3 regions of the Arthrobacter sp. TMS2-4 genome follow, and region 3 is predicted to be linked to each of the others. Evidence: riboswitches for the same ligand, from Rfam matches in the RefSeq annotation. Region 3 holds a riboswitch; each other region holds the start of a gene.

Region 1 (4,727 bases), on a different contig from region 3:
TGCAGCGCGCGGTCCGCGTCGAGCAGGATCTTGTCGCGGGCTTCCTGGTTCCAGCCGATGGTGCTCAGTTCCATGAACAGCTCCTTGTCATTGCACGTCGATCCGTCCGGCCTTGTCGCCCCGACGGGCCCGCCACCAGTTCCTAAGCAGGCTTAGTTCCACCCTAGGCGCTCGGCAGGGGAATCGGCTACCGGCTGTAGAAGGACGATCGGAGCTGGTCGTCGAGCTGGTGGATCTGGGTGAGGAAGGCGTCGTGTCCTATCGGGGAGGAGATCAGGTGGACGGGGACGTCGCCGGGCAGGCCGGCCGCGAGCCGGTGGGACTGCCAGGGGAAGTACAGCCGGTCGGTGTCCACGGCGGCGATGAAGAACTCGGACGTCGCCGCCCCCAGGACGTCCTCCAGGCTCCCGCGGTCGCGTGCGGCGTCGTGGCTCATGAGCGCCTCGGTGAGGATCACGTAGCTGTTCGCGTCGAAGCGGTCCACGAGCTTGTCGGCCTGGTGGTCCAGGTAGCTCTCCACCCGGTAGCGCCCGCGGTCGGCGGGCAGGGCGGACCCGACGGGCCGCTCGGCGTCCTGCTCCGCTCGACCGAAGCGTGCTTCCAGTTCCTGTTCCGCGCGGTAGGTGATGTGCGCGATGCGCCGCGCCAGGCCGAGGCCCGCTTCCGGAGGGGGGCCGTCGTAGTAGTCGCCGCCGCGGTAGGCGGGGTCGAGCCGGATGGCCTGCAGCTGTGCCTGGGCGAACGCTATCTGTTCGGCCGAACTGGCGGCAGTGCAGGCGATGACGGCGCACCGCTCCACGCGGTCCGGGAACATCAGTGCCCATTCGAGGGCCCGGGCGCCGCCCATCGACCCCCCGAGCACGGAGTGCCAGCGCCCGATGCCGAGCTGGTCGGCGAGCAGGCTCTCCGCGCGGACGGCGTCGCGGATGGTGACGAAGGGGAACCGTGCACCCCACGGCGCGCCGTCGGGCGCGAGGCTGGCCGGTCCCGTCGAGCCGTAACAGCCGCCCAGCATGTTGACGGACACCACGAAGTAGCGGTCGGTGTCCACCGTACGGCCGGGACCCACGAGGGAGTCCCACCAGCCCTCCTCCTCCGAGGCGCCCCGGGCCACGTGGGAGCTGCCGGTCAGGGCATGCTGCACGAGGACGGCGTTGGAGCCGTCCCGGTTCGGCCGGCCCCAGGTCTCGAACGCCAGCTGGACGTCGGGCAGCGTCCCCCCGGTCTCGAGGGCCAGCGGGCCGATGGACGCGATACGGAGCAGCCCATCTCCGTCCGGGGGCGCTCCGTGCGTCCGGGCGGGCAGCGGGGCAGGAGGGTACGTGGTCACGAACCCTCAGGCCCCCTTGGCGGCGCGGAAGCCTGCATCCAGGTCGGCCAGGATGTCGGCGATGTGCTCGAGGCCGACGGACAGCCGGACCAGGCCGGGCCGCACGCCGGCGGTGAGCTGCGCCTCCGCCCCGAGCTGGCTGTGCGTCGTCGACGCGGGGTGGATGACGAGCGAACGGACGTCGCCCACGTTCGCGACGTGCGAGTGCAGCTCGAGCCCGTCGACGAAGCGCTTTCCGGCATCGAGTCCCCCGACGATGTCGAAGCTCACGATCGCTCCCGTGCCGTTCGGCCCGTACTTCCGCCCGCGGTCGTACCAGGGACTCGAGGAGAGCCCGGCATAGGTGACGCGTTCGACGTCGTCGTGCCCTTCCAGCCATTCGGCGACGGCCTGCGCGTTCTGCACGTGGCGTTCCATGCGCAGGCTCAGGGTCTCCAGTCCCTGGGCGATGAGGAAGGCGTTGAACGGGGAGACGGCCGAGCCGAGGTCGCGGAGCAGCTGCACGCGGGCCTTGAGGATGTACGCGAGGTTGGCGCCGAGCGCGCTGCCCACCCCGAGGTCGCGGGCGTACACGAGGCCCTGGTAGCTCTCGTCCGGCGTGTTGAAGCCCGGGAACCGGTCGGGGTGCTGCGCGAAGTCGAAGGCGCCGGAGTCCACGATGACCCCGGCGATGGCGTTGCCGTGCCCGCCGAGGTACTTGGTGGCCGAGTGGACCACGATGTCCGCACCCCATTCGATGGGCCGGATCAGGTAGGGCGTGGCCAGTGTGTTGTCGACGATCAGGGGGATGCCGTGCTCGTGGGCGACGGCGCTGACGCCCTCGATGTCGAGGACGTCCTGCCGCGGATTGGAGACCACCTCGCCGAAGAAGAGCTTGGTGTTCGGTCGGAGTGCCGCGCGCCACTGGTCGAGATCGTCGGGGTCCTCGACGAACGTGGTCTCGATCCCGTACTTCTTCAGCGTGTGCCGGAAGAGGTTGTAGGTGCCGCCGTAGAGGCTGGGGCTGGCCACGATGTGGTCGCCCGCCTCAGCGACGTTCAGTACCGCGAAGGTGCTCGCGGCCTGGCCGGAGGCCAGCAGCAGGGCGCCGACGCCGCCTTCGAGGCTCGCGATGCGGGTCTCGACGACCTCCTGGGTCGGGTTGCCGATCCGCGTGTAGATGGGCGCGAGTTCCGCCAGGGAGAACCGGTTCGCGGCGCTCTCCGCGCTGGGGAAGACGAACGACGACGTCTGGTAGATGGGGAGCGCTCGCGCCCCCGTGGCCGGGTCCGGCACCTGGCCGGCGTGGATCTGGCGTGTTTCAAAGGACCAATCGTTGGACATGGTGCTCCCTCTGATCAGGGGCTCCGCCTGTCCGGCTCCCGCCGGCGCCGCCGTTCGGGGAGACCGGACCCCGCAGGAGCCCGCGCTTGAACGGCGCCGATGGGACGCCGGACCTGGTCCTCACCCGGGGCACCCCACCGCGGTTGGAGGGTTGCCGGCCAGCAAGCCGGGGCTGTGTGCTGGCACTCATGACCTGCCTTCATGAAAGCCGATCCGGGGGGATCCGGCAACCGTGTGACCCTCCGTGAAGCAGCCCGCAGACGCGCTCCCGATCCGGCTGCGAGACACGCGTCGCGGAGTAAGGCTTGCCTTAGTCGAGACCCAGATCACTTAGTGCCAAGATAGCCGCATGCGCCTGGACCATGTATCTTATGCCTGCGAACCCGATGGACTTGCCGCGACGGCCGAGCGGATCTCGGCCAAGCTCGGCGTGGAGCCGGTGAAGGGTGGTGTACACCCCCGCTTCGGTACGCGCAACATGATTTTTCCCCTGGTCAACGGCCAGTACCTGGAGGTCGTCGAGGTGCTGAACCACCCGGCGTCGGACAAGGCCCCGTTCGGCCAGGCCGTCCGCGCCCGCTCCGAAGCCGGCGGTGGCTGGATGGGCTGGTGCGTCGCCGTCGACGATCTGGCGCCGTTCGAGGAGCGCCTCGGCCGCAGTTCCGTGCCCGGCAACCGGAAGTTCCCGGACGGCCAGGAGCTCACCTGGCAGCAGATCGGCATCAAGGGGCTCATCGCGGACCCCCAGGTCCCCTATCTGCTGCGCTGGGACGACGGCACGGAGGAACTCCACCCCTCGAAGGCCCGCCCCGCCTCGGTGAAGCTGGACTGCCTCACCATTGCCGGCTCGTCGGAGCGCGTGACCGACTGGCTCGGCACGGATGTCGAGCAGACGCTCGACGACGTGCAGGTCGAGTGGATCGCCCCCAACGGCACGCCCGGCGTCATGTCGGTGACGTTCGAGACCGACAGCGGGCGCGTCGAGATCTGACCGGTCGTCCCCGCACCCTCAGGGGTGCGTGTAGGTGAGGCAGTCGGCGGCGTCCGCGCCCGGGCCCACCTTCACGGCCGGCGCGCTGCACAGCAGGTCGTGGTTGAAGCTGCATTCGGAGCGCTGGCACGCACCGACGTGCGCGATCACTTTCGGCAGACCGCCGCTGACGGACGTGTCGATGAAGGTGGCGCACGTGGCGTGTTCCTCCACGCCGGACACCGTGATCGCGACGGCCGTGCAGCCGTCGTGGTTGAACGAGCAGTTGTGGACAGTGCACTCGGAGACGTTGGTGACGACGCTCATGATTCCTCCTGGCTGGTCCGACGGGGCACCGGTCGCGGAGCCCCGATGGTGCTGGGTGAGCACACGGTAGCACCGGGCCCCCCGGTTCTTTGAGTCATGATTCGGGTGCGTAAATCAGCCGGGCGCCGCCCGGCCGGGGCATCTCACGCCCCGATCCCGAGGGCCGGCCCCAGCAGCGCGTAGCCGACGAATCCCGTGATGTCGATCAGCGCGTGCGCGATCACGAGCGGCAGCACCCGCCGCGTCCGGGTGTAGAACCAGGCGAACAGCAGCCCCATCAGGACGTTCCCGATGAACGGGCCGAACCCCTGGTAGAGGTGGTAGCTGCCCCGGATGAGGGCACTCGTGATGATGATCGCGGGCGTGGACCAGCCGAGCTGCCGCAGGCGGATGAACAGGTAGCCGACGACGATGACCTCCTCGAGCACCGCATGCCGGAGCGCGGAGAGGACCAGGACCGGGATGGTCCACCAGTAGTCGTCGAGCGCGGCCGGCACGAGCGCGGTCGTGATCCCGAGGGCGCGGCCCCCCGCATACACCCCGAGCGTGCCGACGGCGATGATCGCCGCGAGGCCCACCCCGGCGCCGATGGTGCGCAGCGGCTGCTCGAAGGTGAGGCCCAGGCGCCGGACGGCCGAGATCCCGGGACCGCTGAGCAGGAACAGGACGAGCGCCACGGGCATCAGGGCGAAGAAGATGTCCAGGAGCTGGTAGGCGAGGTCGAAGTACTCACGCTCGTTCAGCACCGGGTTCAGGGTGGTGGTCTGGCCGGCGAGG
Region 2 (4,727 bases), on a different contig from region 3:
CCCGGCCAGGCACAGAACCTCCCTCGGCCACCGCACGCCGGACAGCAACGGGACGCGTCGTCGGGAAGTCCGCGGCCGCAGCCGAGGACATCGCTCCCGAGACTCCCCTGGCTGGTCGTCCTCACGTGCGTCGTCATCGTGGTGACGGTCCTCCTCGATGCTCTGGGAATCAGCACCGCCGCGCAGGTCGTCGCGACGTCCTACTCCGTGGCCGTGGCGACCGTGCAGGCCTACGGCATGCTCCGGGACATCCGGAAGGGACACTGGGGCGTGGACCTCCTGGCGCTGATGGCCATCGTCGCGACGGCCGCCACCGGGGAGTACTACGCGAGCATCGTCGTCGTACTGATGATCGCCAGCGGGCAGGCGCTGGACGAGTTCGCGTCCGCACGCGCGCAGACCCAGCTCCGCGCACTGCTCGAGCGGGCACCCCGGTCCGCTCACCGGATCACGGCGGACGACCGGGAGCAGGCGGGCGACCGCACGGCCGAGGGCGGCGCGATCGAGGATGTCCCGATCGATGACCTCCTCGTAGGCGACCTCGTGCTGGTGAGGCCCTCGGAGGTCGTGCCGGCTGATGGGACGCTGACAACGGACTCCGCGACCCTCGACGAGTCCATGCTCACGGGTGAGAGCATGCCCGTCGACTACGTGTGCGGCGCGCACATCCTCAGTGGATCCCTGAACGGCGCGAACGCCCTGACCCTGCGGGCGACGGCGACTCCGGCGCAATCGCAGTACAGCCAGATCGTCGCGCTCGTCGCCGAGGCATCGGCCAGTCGGTCACCGACGGTCCGGCTTGCGGACCGGTTCGCGGTGCCCTTCACCGCCTTCGCGCTCGCCCTCGCCGCCCTGTCCTGGTTCCTGAGCTCGGATCCGACGCGGGCCGCCGCGGTTCTGGTCGCTGCCACACCATGCCCCCTGCTGATCGCCGCACCGGTGGCTTTCCTCGGGGGGATCAGCAGGGCCGCCCGCGCCGGCATCATCATCCGGAGCACCCAGGCGCTGGAACAGCTCGCACGGGCCCGGACTGTCGCCTTCGACAAGACCGGCACCCTCACCTCCGGCACGCCGGTGGTGGGCGCGGTCGTCCTCGCCCCGACGCCAGGGCCCCTCACGCAGGACGAGGTACTCGCCCTGGCCGCCTCCGCGGAGCAGTACTCCACCCATGTCCTCGCTGCAGCCATCACCGCGGAGGCCGTGCATCGCGGCCTGGCACTCCGTCCGGCGAGCAGGGCGCAGGAGCTCGCCACCGACGGAGTGCGCGCGGAGATCGCCGGGACCACCGTCGCCGTCGGCAAGCGCCGGTTCGTCGAAGGCCTCGTCGGGCCCGTCCCGGACCCTCCCCTGTCGGCGGGGGAAACCGCCGTCTTCGTGGGGGTCGGTGAGCGCTTCGCAGGGTTCATCCTGCTGCGGGACGCCCTGCGCAGCGCGGCGCCGGCCACGGTCGGTTCGCTCGTCGCCCTCGGCGTGCGCGAAGTCCTCATGCTCACCGGAGACGTCGAAGCCACGGCACGCCACATCGCACGGGAAGCGGGACTGACCACGGTCCACCACGACTGCCTTCCGGCGGACAAGGTGGAGATCGTCCGGAACCTGCCCGAGCGCCCCGTCGTCATGGTGGGCGACGGCGTCAACGACGCCCCGGTACTCGCGGCCGCGGACGTCGGCATCGCCATGGGGGCGAGGGGATCGACGGCGGCCAGCGAATCGGCAGAGGTGGTGATCACGGTCGACGACCTCGCGAAGGTCACCGAGGCCGTGCTCATCGGCAGGCGGACCCTGCGCATCGCACTGCAGAGCATCGGGATCGGCATCGGGCTGAGTCTCGTGCTGATGGTGGGCGCCGCCCTGGGACTCGTCCCCCCACTGGCCGGCGCGTTCGGCCAGGAGGGCATCGATCTGCTGACGATCCTCTACGCCCTGCGCGCGGCGAGCGCCCCACGCTCCGGTGTCCGCGGCTCCACGGACGTCGGTCAGTCTGCGCGTACGTAGGTGCGGCCGCGTCGCAGTCACATTACTTCTTGTTGACCGAAGCACCCGACGGCATGCCTATAGTGATTCCAGCTTCAAGAGACACGGCCGCCAAGCTCCGACTAGGCCGCGCACCAACCCCATGTTCGTGGGTGGTTCGGATGACGAAGCGGCCTTCGCCATGGCACCCAGTGCTGGTCCGGCGAGGGCAAGAGCACTTCGAGAGGCCACATCGTGAGCTGTAGCGCACACCGCACCCTTTTCTGACAGCACGCGCTCCGACGCGACGTGCTGCGCATTCCCCGCTTCCATGAACTTCGCCCTGCATCGGGCCAGATCCTCCTGAGGAATACCCATGAACGCATCCGTAATCCCCCCTGCCCGGAATCGGCGACGCGGTCGCCGATTCACAGCATTGTCCGTCGTCGCCCTCGCGACACTGCTCAGCGGCTGCGGCGGCGCTGTGGGCGCCCCGGCGGAGACCGACGGCGAACCGGTGGCCGGTGGCATCCTCGACGTGTCGATCTCCGCCGAACCCGGCTGCCTCGACGGGCACGGCATCTCTGCGACCCAGCAGCAGTTCCTGGGGCGCCTGATCTACGACAACGTGGTGACCCTCGACGAGAACGGCGAGATCGCGCCGTATCTCGCCGAGTCCTGGGACGTTTCGGAGGACGGCAAGACGTACACGTTCCACCTCCGGCAGGGCGTCACGTTCAGTGATGGCTCACCCTGGAACGCGGAGGTCCTCGGGCAGAACTTCGAGCACATGAGGGACCCCTCCACGAAGTCACCCCTCGCCGCCGCCTACATCGCCCCGTACGTGGACGGCACTGTGATCGACGAGTACACCTTCGAGGCGCACCTCGCCTACCCCTACACACCGTTCCTCTACACGCTCGCGCAATCGTGGCTCGGTATGACCTCCGGCAGGGCGATCTCGGAGTCGCCGGAGACACTGTGCCAGGAGCCGATCGGTACCGGCCCCTTCGTCGTCGACGACTACAAGCCGGGGCAGAGCATCAGCTACACCAGGCGGGAGGGCTACGACTGGGCGCCGGAATGGCTGGAAGGGGACGGCGAGGCGCACCTCGACGGCGTCGAGGTCACCCTCGTCGGCGAGCCCGTCATCCGCCACCAGTCGCTCCTCTCCGGGCAGTACGACCTGACGGAGAACCTCGCACCCCAGAATGCCGCGGCAGTGCAGGCGGACCCGGACTTCACGTACCAGAACCTGCCCCGGACCGGCAGCCCTTACGTGCTCGGCTTCAACCTCGATCGCGCGCCGTTCGACGACCTCGCGGTCCGGCAGGCGTTCGCCGCCGCGGTGAACACGCAGGCCGTGGTGGAAAGCCTCGGGTTCGGCACCTACACGCCGATCGACGGATTCCTGTCGAAGGAGAGCAAGTACTACGACCCGTCGGTCGAAGGCCTCCTGACGTACGACCCCGAGCGGGCCGACCGGCTCCTCGACGACGCCGGCTGGACCGGCCGCGACGACGAGGGCTTCCGCACGAAGGACGGGAAGCGCCTCACGGTCGAGGTGCCCACCGTGGAGAGCTCGACGCCGAGCCCGCTACTCGTGCAATTGCAGGGTGAGGCCCGCAAGGTCGGCTTCGACCTCCGGATCATCCAGCTCCCCCAGGCCCAGCTCACGGAGCTGCGCTATGCCGGCGACTACGACGCCCTGGCCGGGGTGTGGCACACCAACACCACCGATGTCCTGTTCATCCGCTACCACTCCTCCGAGATCACGGGCGAGCGGATCGGCCAGAACTCGTCGTACGTGGACGACCCGGAGCTCGACGCGCTGCTCTCCGCGGCCCGCGAGGCGGATGACGGGCCCGCCGCCGAGGAGGCGTACTCGAAGGCACAGCACCGCCTGATCGAGCTCGTGCCCGGCGTGCCGCTCTACGAGAACCCTAGCCAGTTCGCCTACACGAACACCCTGCACGACGTCGCCGTGGACACCTCCCACCCGGTGCCCGTCCTCACCTATGCCTGGAAGGCCGAGTAGATGGCCGTGCTCCGGCGTATCCTCATGCGGCTCGCCGTGGGGGTCGGTGTCCTCTGGGGGGCCGCGACCCTGACGTTCGTCGCGGTCCACCTGATCCCGGGCGACACGGCCCTGCTGATCCTCGGCGGACCCGACGCGCGGCCCACCGCCGAGACGCTCGCGCAGGTCCGTGCCGACTACCTCCTGGACCAGCCCTTCGTCGTCCAGTACGGCAGCTACCTCGGGAACCTCCTCCAGGGCGACCTCGGACAGTCCTACCGGCTGCGCCTGCCCGTCACGGAAGCCATGGGGCAGCAGATCGGCGCGACGGCGGCGCTCGCGACCGCCGCCGTCGCCGTCGCCCTGCCACTGACGTTCGCGGTCGCGATCCTGTCGGCGCAGCGTGCCGCCTGGATCCGGTCGATCGTCTCCGGCATCGAAGTGGTCCTCGCCGCGACGCCGACCTTCATCATCGGCTTCGCGCTGCTCATCACCTTCTCGTTCACGCTGCACTGGTTCCCCATCGGCGGGAACCAGGGGCCCGCCGCCCTGGTCCTTCCCGCCCTCACCCTCGCCCTCGCGATCTTCGGGACGCTCTCCCAGGTCCTGCGGAACGAGCTCGAGGACGTCCTCGAGCAGCCGTTCATCCTGACGGCTCGTTCCCGCGGCATGCGCGACCTGCCGGTGAGGATCCGCCATGCCCTGCGGCACGCGGCCATTCCCGTGATGACCATGTCCGGGTTCGTCGTCGCCGCCC
Region 3 (4,727 bases):
GGCGCGCCGCGCAGCGGAGGTGCTCATCGATGCAGCTCTTCGCCAGGGGGTCCGGGGAGCGGCCTAGGCTGTCAGGTCCTGGTAGTCCGGGTGCTCCTGAATGAAGGCCGCCACGAACTCGCACCGGGGGACGACAGCGAGGTGCTGCCGACGGGCGTCGTCGAGCGCGTACCGGATGAGGGTGCTGCCGATGCCCTGCCCCTCGGCGTCCGGGTCGACGACCGTGTGGGTGAACGTGATCGTATCCCCCGACCGGTCGTAGGCGGCGGTGCCGACGCGACTGCTCCCGAGGATGGCCTCGTAGCGATTCTCGGCTTCGTTGTTGCTGATCTGGACGTCGGTGGTGTCTGTGCTCATCCAGCCACCCTCGCACCCGTGCCGACCGGGGGTCAACGTGTCCGTTCCGGTCGGTCGGCGTTCGCTTCTCCGGTCGGCGACCAAGCGTCCCCGCTGGGACGCCGCACACGTTGTACCGTCTGAACCATGACGTCGAACATTCTGGTGACCGGTGCGAGCAGGGGCATCGGCGCGGCCATCGCGCATGATCTCGCAGGACGGGGACACCGCGTTGCTGTCCATGCAGGCCGTGACGGGCGCGCCGCGGCGGCTGTGTGCGAAGCGCTTGCCGGTGATGGCCATGTGGTGGTGGTCGGGGACGTCGGTGACCCCGAGGCCTGCAGGCGCGTGGTGGAGGAGGCGGTGGGCGGACTGGGTGGGCTCGATGTCCTGGTGAACAATGCCGGCATCTTCGAGGCGCATCCCATCGAGACCGTGTCCTTCGAGGACTGGCAGGAGGCGTGGCGGAGCACGCTGGACGTGAATCTCGTCGGGCCGGCAAACCTGGCATGGCTCGTCGCCCGGCACCTCCTCGACCGGCCGGCAGGCCCGGAGGGTGGTCGGCTCGTCAGTGTCGGATCGCGGGGTGCGTATCGGGGTGAGCCCGCCACGCCGGCCTACGGGGCGAGCAAGGCGGCGTTGCACTCCATGACGCAGTCCCTGGCCGTGGCACTCGCTCCGCACGGCATCCTCGCTGCCGCCGTCGCGCCGGGGTTCGTCGAGACCGACATGGGCAGAACCGTGCTGGACGGGCCGGGTGGTGACGCTGTGCGTGCGCAGAGTCCGTTCAACCGTGTCGCGACGCCGGAGGAGGTAGCGCAGACGGTTGCCTGGTTCGCAACCGATGCTCCGCTCTGGGTGAGTGGCACCGTGGTCGACGTCAATGGGGCGTCCTACCTGCGGTAGTTCCCGGGGTGCGACTGGGCGAGGTGCTCGTCGTGGTCGGAGGGCGATGGTCGCCGCCGCGCGGCTAGAGAAGGTTGATACCGCTGTGGGCGAGGGCTTGCAGGTCCGTCCGGCGCTCGAGGTGGCGGTGAAGGAGTTCTGCGTTGGTGCCCTCGACGGAGGCGAGTGACGATCCTGCTGCGATGAACGCGGCGCCCAGGCGGAAAAGGGTCCGCGACGCGAGCCCTGCATGGGATGGTGCCGTGAGCACCGGGTATCCGACGGGAAGGGTTGCGCTGGTCATGATGTCTCCTGGGAGTCGATGAGGGGGAATGCGTTGAAGTGCAACTGGACGGGTCGGGTGCCCGGGGTGCCCGGTTCGGCACGGTAGGCGTCGAGCTTCTCGCGAAGGATCTCGCTCATATCGCGGGCGAGGGTCGCGAGTTGCTCTGCCGTCAGATGGGCGTTCATTGTTGCGATCATGGCTGCGTCCGCCCATTCCGGCGGGACGGCCTCGCAGCCACTGGCCATGAAGGTCGCGAGAGCTTCCGCCCGGCCGCGTTCGAACTGGCGGTTCACCTGCCGGGTGGCTTCCCGGGTGGTGGGGTCCTGTTCGAGTTCGGGGGTGCTGAGGGTCAGCGACCCGCGGGGGCGTTCCCACCACCGCTCGCGGGCGGAACCGCGATCCTCCACCTCGCGAACGAGGCCGTAACGGGCCAGCTGCCTCAGGTGGTAGCTCGTCGACCCACTCGACTCTCCGACCCGCTTGGCGATGCTGCATGCGGTCTGCGGACCGTAGCTGGACAGGACCTCCAGCAGCTGGATCCTGAGGGGATGGGCAAGGGCCTTGAGTGCTGCCCCGTCGAGGACGCGGTTGCCGTCGTCGACGGGGTGTCCTGCTTCGCTCATCGTCTCTTCCATGCGATCAGTGTGCGCTTGCAAAGAAGTCTTTGCAATACTTTCTTTGCAACTTCTGGGGTCTCTTCGCCGGAGGGTGTCGACCGCCGTCGTCGGGCCCTCCTACGGGTGCACGGAACGCTTGATGCATGACGCACCATGACGGCGGTAGGTGGACGACGGCGTGCGTGCCCACCTACGCTCGGAACCAGAATCAAGAGTTCCAACGCAAAACCCTGGTTTGTTGGACGGCAACCCTCTCGCTGTAGTGGGGTGCCCCAGGTGAGGATTCGGCCCGGCACGGCCAGTGCGGGCAAGTATGGCGCTTCCGCCACGGCAGTGCCCCGACATGAGGATTTTTCATGCCCACAGCTCCGCGCCGTATCCGCTTCAATGCCTTCGACATGAACTGCGTGGGACACCAGTCCCCGGGTCTGTGGCGCCACCCCGAGGACCAGTCGTGGCGCTACAAGGACCTGAGCTACTGGGCTGATCTCGCGAAGACCCTCGAGAAGGGCTTGTTCGACGGCATCTTCATCGCCGACGTCCTCGGCACGTACGACGTGTATGGCGGTTCCAACGAGGCCACGTTGCGGCAGGGGACGCAGACCCCGGTCAACGATCCCTTCCTGCTCGTCTCCGCCATGGCCCTCGTCACCGAGCACCTCGGGTTCGGTGTCACCGCGGGCACCGCCTACGAGCACCCCTACCCCTTCGCGCGTCGGCTCTCCACCCTGGACCACCTCACCAAGGGCCGCGTCGGCTGGAACGTGGTCACCGGCTATCTCCCGTCTGCCGCGCGCAACATGGGCCATGAGGACCAGCTCGAGCACGATGCGCGGTACGACCACGCCGACGAGTACCTCGAAGTCCTCTACAAGCTGCTCGAAGGATCGTGGGAGGACGACGCCGTGGTGCGCGACCGCGAGACCGGCGTCTTCACGGACCCGGCCAAGGTCCACGAGATCGACCACGATGGCAAGTACTTCACGGTTCCGGGAATCCACCTCAGTGAGCCGTCACCGCAGCGGACGCCGGTCATCTTCCAGGCGGGAGCATCCTCTCGTGGCATCGCCTTTGCAGCCGGCAATGCCGAGGCCGTCTTCGTTGCCGCACCCACGAAGCAGAAGCTGAAGGACGTCGTCACGAAGATCCGGGATGCGGTCGAGGCCGAAGGCCGTGACCGCTACTCGGTGCGGATCTACACGCTGCTCACCATCATCACGGACGAGACGGAGGAGAAGGCCCAGGCCAAGCACGACGATTTCCAGCAGTACGTCAGCTACGAGGGAGCCCTCGTGCTCGTCTCGGGGTGGCTCGGTGTGGATCTCTCCGCCTACGATCCGGACGAGCGGCTCGGCAACGTGAAGTCCAACGCCATCCAGTCCGCTGTCGCGAACTTCCAGAAGGTGAACGACGACGGCTCGCCGTGGACCGTGCGGGACATCGCCGAGTCCGCGGGGATCGGTGGGCTCGGGCCCCGCATCGTCGGCTCGGGTGTGCAGGTCGCCGATGAGCTCCAGGCATGGGTCGAGGAGACCGACGTCGACGGCTTCAATCTGGCCTACGCGATCACGCCCGGGACCTTCGAGGACATCATCGAATTCGTGGTGCCGGAGCTGCAGAAGCGTGGTGTGTACCCGACGGAGTACGTCGAGGGAACACTGCGGGAGAAGCTGTTCGGTAAGGGCGACCGGCTGCCGGAGGAGCACCGTGGTGCGCGGTATCGACTCCAGGCGATCCGCCCCTGACGTGTGTCGGCTCATCGGTCCGTTGGCCCACCTCGTCCGTCCGTCGGCTCGTCGGTCCGTTGGTCCACCCCGTCCGTCCGTCAGTTCGTGGGGTGCCGCTCTCCTCGGCTGCTCCGGGAGTTTCTTGAGTATCGATGGCGGTACCCGGGAATAGGCCTCCGCTCGCGGCAGAACACCCCGACGAAGGTGGTCAGGCCGAGGGTTCGGGGACTAGCGTCGAAGACAAGGTATCCAGTCATTCGACAGAAGGAGTTCCCATGTCACGAGTAGCCATTATCGGTGGGCACGGAAAAGTAGCCCTGCACCTCACGAAGATCCTCACGAGTCAGGGTCATCAGGTCAGTTCGATCTTCCGTAACCAGGACCACAGCGGTGACGTCGAGCAGGCGGGCGCAACGCCTGTGGTAGCGGATGTCTCCGAGCTGTCGGTGCAGCAGATGGCGGATGTCTTCCGTGGCCACGACGCTGTCGTGTGGTCTGCCGGTGCGGGTGGTGCGAGCCCGGAGGCGACGTATGCCGTGGATCGGGATGCTGCGATCCGTTCCATGGACGCGGCCCAGGAGGCGGCTGTGGGGCGCTACGTCATGGTGTCCTACCTCGGTGCGCGCAAGGACCACGGGGTGCCGGAAGACAACAGCTTCTTCCACTACGCCGAGTCGAAGGCTGCGGCTGACGAGCACCTGCGCAACTCGGAACTCGCCTGGACCATCCTGCAGCCGGGAGCCCTGACGACGGATCCGGGGACTGGGAAGATCGAGGTGTCAGCCGAGCCGCAGCAGGACTCCGTGGCCCGTGAGGATGTCGCGCTCGTAGCCGCAGTCGTGCTCGGCAACCTCGGCACGGTCGACAAGACCATTC

The links. A riboswitch is a leader RNA that binds a small molecule or an ion and turns the genes downstream of it on or off. The one in region 3 is predicted to bind S-adenosylmethionine.
Region 1: another riboswitch for S-adenosylmethionine. It lies ahead of ACX80F_RS04920 (bifunctional o-acetylhomoserine/o-acetylserine sulfhydrylase); the one in region 3 lies ahead of ACX80F_RS11900 (LLM class flavin-dependent oxidoreductase).
Region 2: another riboswitch for S-adenosylmethionine. It lies ahead of ACX80F_RS07705 (ABC transporter substrate-binding protein); the one in region 3 lies ahead of ACX80F_RS11900 (LLM class flavin-dependent oxidoreductase).

What each region holds. Positions count from the first base shown of each region.
Region 1 covers NZ_JBTNDI010000002.1:390,956-395,682, reverse strand. The annotation lists gene ACX80F_RS04930 (hypothetical protein) at 1-74, opposite strand, end outside; gene metX (homoserine O-acetyltransferase MetX) at 188-1,306, opposite strand; gene ACX80F_RS04920 (bifunctional o-acetylhomoserine/o-acetylserine sulfhydrylase) at 1,337-2,653, opposite strand; SAM riboswitch class IV at 2,731-2,847, opposite strand; gene ACX80F_RS04915 (VOC family protein) at 3,003-3,644, shown strand; gene ACX80F_RS04910 (DUF1540 domain-containing protein) at 3,663-3,950, opposite strand; gene ACX80F_RS04905 (CPBP family intramembrane glutamic endopeptidase) at 4,094-4,727, opposite strand, start outside.
Region 2 covers NZ_JBTNDI010000004.1:153,965-158,691, reverse strand. The annotation lists gene ACX80F_RS07710 (heavy metal translocating P-type ATPase) at 1-1,995, shown strand, start outside; SAM riboswitch class IV at 2,068-2,195, shown strand; gene ACX80F_RS07705 (ABC transporter substrate-binding protein) at 2,330-3,991, shown strand; gene ACX80F_RS07700 (ABC transporter permease) at 3,992-4,727, shown strand, end outside.
Region 3 covers NZ_JBTNDI010000008.1:131,522-136,248, forward strand. The annotation lists gene ACX80F_RS11875 (TetR/AcrR family transcriptional regulator) at 1-67, shown strand, start outside; gene ACX80F_RS11880 (GNAT family N-acetyltransferase) at 64-357, opposite strand; gene ACX80F_RS11885 (SDR family NAD(P)-dependent oxidoreductase) at 484-1,242, shown strand; gene ACX80F_RS11890 (hypothetical protein) at 1,307-1,525, opposite strand; gene ACX80F_RS11895 (helix-turn-helix domain-containing protein) at 1,522-2,142, opposite strand; SAM riboswitch class IV at 2,331-2,444, shown strand; gene ACX80F_RS11900 (LLM class flavin-dependent oxidoreductase) at 2,481-3,869, shown strand; gene ACX80F_RS11905 (SDR family oxidoreductase) at 4,127-4,727, shown strand, end outside.